Regions from separate parts of the Nocardiopsis sp. NPDC006832 genome, predicted to be linked through region 1. Evidence: riboswitches for the same ligand, from Rfam matches in the RefSeq annotation. Region 1 holds a riboswitch; the other holds the start of a gene.
What was found. Region 1 has a riboswitch for glycine ahead of gcvT (glycine cleavage system aminomethyltransferase GcvT). Riboswitches for the same ligand answer to the same signal wherever they lie in the genome.

Region 1 (2,966 bases):
GTCCTTGATCACGACCCACTCGTGTTTGGCGGTGTAACCCAGCTCCGTGGGAACGCTCACTTCAACTCTCCTTGGAGATGCTCGTCCTTTGTGTGCCGTGCGCCCGTCGGACGCGCCGGCCCGACCCGACCTACGCCTGGTCACGCCCCGACCGTTCCGGTCCCTCGTGGGGATCCGGGTGGTGGCGCGCGCAGGTCCTGCGGGGGTCCGAAGGGGACCCCGCTCCTACGACTTCCGCTGGTAGAACGGAAGTTCGACCACGTCGACCTCCTCACCGCGGCCGCGCACGTCGACGGTGAACGTGCCGGTCGTGGTGTCGAGGTCGCCGTCCACGTAGGCCATGGCGATGGGGCGGCCCAGGGTGGGGGAGGGGGCGCCACTGGTGATGGTTCCGACGACGGCGCCGTCGCGCAGGACGTCCTGGCCCTTGCGCAGCGGGCGGCGGCCGCGGGCGACGAACCCGACCAGGCGCCGGGCGCGCGCGGTGCGCGATGCCTCCTCAAGGGCGGCGCGGCCTACGAAGTCGCCCTTCTCGAACTTGACCACGCGGCCCAGTCCGGCGTCGAAGGGGGTGAGCGCGGCGGTGAGTTCCTGGCCGTAGAGCGGCATCCCGGCCTCCAGGCGCAGGGTGTCGCGGGCCGACAGCCCGGCGGGGACCAGCCCGTGCTCGGCGCCGGCGGCCATGAGGGCGGCCCAGATCTCGGGTGCCTTGTCGGAGGGCCTGATGAAGATCTCGAAGCCGTCCTCGCCGGTGTAGCCGGTGCGGGCCAGCAGTACGGGGACCCCGGCGACGCTGTGCGAGTAGCCGGCGAAGTAGCGGATCTCGTCCAGGTTCGCGTCGGTGAGCGGGGCGAGGATCTCGACGGCCTTGGGGCCCTGCAGGGCGATGAGGGAGTAGTCCGCGGACTCGTCGACGACCTCGACGTCGAATCCGACGGCGCGCTCGGCCAGGGCGGAGGCGACCACCGGGACGTTGATCGCGTTGGCCACGACGAGGAACTCCTCCTCGGCCAGGCGATACACGATGAGGTCGTCGAGGACGCCGCCGTCCTCGGCGGTGAGCATGGTGTAGCGGGCGCGGCCGACCTTGAGCTTGGACAGGTGGCCGGCCAGGGCGTTGTCGAGGGCCTGGTCGGCCTGCGGGCCGCTCAGACGGATCTCACCCATGTGGGAGAGGTCGAAGAGCCCGGCGGCCTCGCGGACCGCGGTGTGTTCGGCGGTCTCGCTGCCGTAGCGCAGCGGCATGAGCCAGCCGGCGAAGTCGACGAGGGTGGCCCCGGCCTCTTCGTGGGTCTTGTGCAACGCCGTCAGACGGGGCGTGGAGGTGGACTCTGACATGGGCACTCCCGAGAGGATGGGCGTCGATTGTTGCGTTGAGGCGTTGCCATCCTCCCCCTCTGTCATGGGTGCCTGAGAGCTTCGCCACGCATGTGGTGTGGCTTGCACCTTCGGCGAGGGAACGTCGTCCCTGCTTTCCAGAGTGGTCTCGCCCGTACGGTCCGTGTGCCTGAGAGGTTGTCTGTGGGGAGGGATTGCTCCTTCGGCGGCCCGCGTTGGTTACGTGGGCGCTCTCCCGTACGGGGTCAGCAACGGGTTCAGCCTAGCAGCGGCGACACAGGGCTCCCAAGAGTGGCCGACGGGTTGTGGATCGACTCTTCGGAAGGTGGGGGACCGGAACGGGATCATGACCTAGCTTGGGATCGGACGTTCCCTCGAACACCGCTGGAGGAGCCGAGTGCGTACCGACACCGTTCCCATCCGTTCTCCCAGGACGGTCCGCTTCGCCCTGGCCGCCACCGGTTCCGTTCTCACCCTCGTGGCGGGCGTCGCGTGCTCGGGTGGTGGGGCCGAACCCGAGGCGGACCGGCCTGCTCGGCCGGACCAGAGCGGCACCCCGATCGCGTTCGGTGACCTGGAGGCGGTGGAGCGCCCCGAGCTCGCTTCGCTGCTGGACGAGGCGGGGGTGGAGGGCACCTTCGTGCTCCACGACGTGCGGGAGGGTTCCGTGACCGTGGTGGGCGCCGAGCAGGCCCGCGAACGGGTGGTTCCGGCGTCCACGTTCAAGCTCCCGAACACGCTCATCGCCCTGGAGACGGGTGTGGTGTCCGACCTCGACGAGGTGGTCTCCGACGGGGGCGAGGACGAGCTGAGTCTGCGCGAATCCCTGCCCACCCCCGACGTGTCGTTGCACCAGGAGGTCGCCGAACGCATCGGTCACGACCGGATGTCCACCTGGGTGGACCGTTTCGACTACGGCAACCGCAAGGTGGGCGAGGACGGCGAACCGGGCCGGTTCTGGGTGGACGGTCCGCTGGAGATCACCGCGGTGGAGCAGACCACGTTCCTGGCGGCGCTGGCCCGCGCCGACCTGCCGGTGGAGGTGGAGCACCAGGAGGCACTGCGGGAGATGCTGGAGATCGAACGCGGCGGCGACTACGCCCTGTACGGGCGGACCGGTCTCGGCGCGGAGGCCGATTCGGTGCCGGGCTGGTGGGTCGGTTGGGTGGAGAACGGGGATGACCTGCACACGTTCGCGTTGCGTCTGGACGAGGACACCGACCCCGGGCTGCGCGAGTCGCTGGGACGCGACTTCCTGGTGGAACTCGACGTGCTCCCGCCGAGCGCCGCGGGTGCCTGAACGGTCCCGTGGACGCGGAAAGGGGGCTCGGCACGGATGTTCCGTGTCGAGCCCCCTTCCACGTCGTGGGGGACGAGGGTCAGGCGGCGTTCTTGCGGCGCCGGCGCACGGCCTCGGCGAGGTTGGTCAGCACACCCTCGGTGGTCTCCCAGCCCATGCACTTGTCGGTGATGGACTGGCCGTAGGTCAGCGCGGCCGGGTCCCCGAGCTTCTGGGCGCCCTCCTCGATGAAGCTCTCCAGCATCACGCCGATGATCCCCTTCTGGCCCTCGGCGACCTGGTCGGCGATCTCCTGGGCCACACCCACCTGGCGGACGTGGTCCTTGCC
Region 2 (2,966 bases), on a different contig from region 1:
CGCGGTGCGGGTGTGCACCTGACGGGCGATGGCCCGCAGCCCGTCGGGGCCATGGTAGACGGCGTACATGCCGGCCATGATCGCCAGCAGTACCTGGGCGGTGCAGATGTTGCTGGTGGCCTTCTCCCGACGAATGTGCTGTTCACGGGTCTGCAGGGCCAGACGGTAGGCGGGTCTGCCGACGTTGTCGACGGACACCCCGACCAGACGACCGGGCAGCTGCCGGCGCAGCTTCTCGCCCACGGACATGTAACCGGCGTGCGGGCCGCCGAAGCCGAGCGGCACACCGAAGCGCTGGGTGGAACCCACCGCGATGTCCGCGCCCAGTTCACCGGGGCTGCGCAGCAGGGTCAGGGCGAGGATGTCGGCGGCGACCACGGCCAGCGCGCCGCGCTCGTGCGCCTGCTCGATGACCGCGCTCGGGTCGCGGACCACACCGCTGGAGGCCGGGTACTGGACCAGGACTCCGAAGGCCTCGCCCTCGGGCAGGCCCTTGGTCAGGTCGGCGACGACGACCTCGATGTCCAGGGGCTCGGCGCGGGTGCGCAACACCTGCAGGGTCTGCGGGAAGACGTCGGCGTCCACGACGAAGACGTCGCTCTTGACCTTGGAGGCGCGTCGGGCCAGGGTCATGGCCTCGGCCGCGGCGGTCGCCTCGTCCAACAGCGAGGCGCCGGTGATGGGCAGACCGGTCAGGTCCGAGACCGCGGTCTGGAAGTTGAGGAGGGCCTCCAACCGGCCTTGGGAGATCTCCGGTTGGTAGGGCGTGTACGCGGTGTACCAGGCCGGGTTCTCCATGATGTTGCGCAGGATGACCGGCGGGGTGAGCGTGTCGTAGTAGCCCAGGCCGATGAGTGTGGTGTGGGGGCGGTTGCGACCGGCCAACTCCCGCAGCTCGGCCAGGGCCTCGGCCTCTCCCGCGGCCTCGGGCAGGGCCAGCGGGGCGCTCTGCCCGGGGCCGGTGAGGATGGACTCGGGCACGGCGGCGCTCATGAGCTCGGTCGTGGAGCCGTAGCCCACGGTCTTGAGCATCTCCGCCGTCTCGGTGGGCGTGGGGCCGATGTGCCGGTCGGCGAAGACCCGGGCGGGTGCGCCCATGGTCGAGGCGTTCGACGGGTCAGTCACGGAGACCTCCTGGTGACAGGGCCGATTCGATCGGCGGTGTTCCTCACGGTCTCCCCCTCTGTCACCGGGCACGACGATGCCGGCTCCAGAGCGGCCTCCTTCGCGCGGTCCATGGTGCCTGAGAGGTTACTGGGGAGTATTGCCCCGTCGGCGCCCCGTAGCGTCGGGGTCTCTCCCGCGCGATATCAAAAGCCTGCTGACGCTCTGTACATGTATCCAAGCAGGGAGAAATGTCGGTTTTCACCCCTGTTGTGGTTACGAAGGTACTCGATCGGACTCCGGAACGAGGAGCCAGGGCACACCTTCGTACCGCTCTCAACCGGTACGGCGTTCACGTCGCCGACGGGCCAGTTCGTCGACGGGTCGGGGGTCCGGGGTGGGAAGGTCGGAACGGGCCTCGGCCGGGACGACCCCCAGCGCCTCCTCCAGCTCACGGGCCACGTTCGCCAACGCCAACCCGAACATGCCCTGGCCCCGCTGCATGAGGTCGACGACCTCGTCGGGGGAGGTGCACTCGTAGACGCTCACACCGTCGCTCATCAGGGTGATGCGGGCCAACTCCCCGGCGGGACGGCCGCGCAGGTGGTCGACGGCCGTGCGGATCTGCTGCAGGGAGATCCCGGTGTCCAGGAGACGCTTGGCCACCTTCAGCATCAGGATGTCCGGAAGACTGTACAGCGGGGCGTTTTCGGCTCCTGTGCGCACGCTCGGCTCCACCAGGCCGGTTCTGGCCCAGTAGTCGAGCTGTCGATAGGTGATCCCGGCGGCCGTACACGCCGCTGGGCCCCGATACCCGACGTCCATAGGCAGCGCCATCACGTCCTCTTCGCACAGTAGGCCCTGCTGCCCCGCTAGCCGCAGCGCAGACCGCCTGTCATGGGGATCCCGCTTGCCGCTCGCTACCGCCACGCCGACCTCCGGCTTCTCGTCCCACGGCGGCATCGACAGGGGAAGGTCCACTCAGGGAATGGGCGCGCCGCAGGTTCCACAGCACTGACGGTAGGGCGACGCCAAGGCAGCGTCAACGAAGCCGCCCGGCGCGTCGCCAAGTACGCGCGGTGACGGCTCCGACCCACCCGTACGTCCGATGCCCCGAGGAGACCGGGCCTTTTCGGTTGTGGTCGCCGCGTCCATTCCCTCATCCCAATCTACCACTGACCCCGATAATGAAGTCGCAGGTCACAGCCGTGTCCTCGGCCTCATGGGCCGATGGGCCCGCTCGGGCAAGGAAGAGGGGCCCACGCCGTGCGCGGGCCCCGCCCTTGCGATCTCTCAGGTACTGCGTCGACCGAAGTCCTCGGGCGAGATGTTGTCCAGGAACTCCCGGAACGCCTCGACCTGGTCCTCCTGCTCGTCGGGTATCGGCATCCCCGCCTCGTCGATCACGTCCTCGTGCGCGTAGATCGGGGTTCCGGTCCGCAGGGCCAGGGCAATGGAGTCGGAGGGTCGTGCACTGACCTCGACACCATTGCTGAAGACCAGTTCGGCGTAGAAGATGCCATCGCTCAGCCCCGTGATCCGTACCGTTTCCAGGCCGGTCTCCAGGGCGTCGAGCACGTCCCGAAACAGGTCGTGCGTGAGAGGTCGGGCGGGCGCGACCCCCTGTTGGGCCAAGGCGATGGCGGTGGCCTCCACCCCGCCGATCCAGATCGGCAGGTAGCGGTCACCCTCGGATTCCTTGAGCAGGACAATCGGTTGGTTCGAAGGCATCTCAACCCGGACGCCGACGACCTCCATGTGCTTCACAGCGTCTCCGTCCCACGAGTCGTCATGCCGGCTGGGCGCTCGTCCCTGCTCCCCCGTCGGATCAGGACCCGAGGGCGAAATCGGCACCCTTCGTT

Region 2: another riboswitch for glycine. It lies ahead of gcvP (aminomethyl-transferring glycine dehydrogenase); the one in region 1 lies ahead of gcvT (glycine cleavage system aminomethyltransferase GcvT).

The regions. Positions count from the first base shown of each region.
Region 1 is NZ_JBEYLC010000003.1:185,144-188,109, reverse strand. Features, by position in the region: gene gcvH (glycine cleavage system protein GcvH) at 1-60, opposite strand, end outside; gene gcvT (glycine cleavage system aminomethyltransferase GcvT) at 226-1,338, opposite strand; glycine riboswitch at 1,486-1,586, opposite strand; gene ABZ717_RS02720 (penicillin-binding transpeptidase domain-containing protein) at 1,736-2,638, shown strand; gene ABZ717_RS02715 (3-deoxy-7-phosphoheptulonate synthase) at 2,718-2,966, opposite strand, start outside.
Region 2 is NZ_JBEYLC010000037.1:26,101-29,066, reverse strand. Features, by position in the region: gene gcvP (aminomethyl-transferring glycine dehydrogenase) at 1-1,098, opposite strand, end outside; glycine riboswitch at 1,221-1,313, opposite strand; gene ABZ717_RS18035 (MerR family transcriptional regulator) at 1,441-1,929, opposite strand; gene ABZ717_RS18030 (bifunctional nuclease family protein) at 2,398-2,871, opposite strand.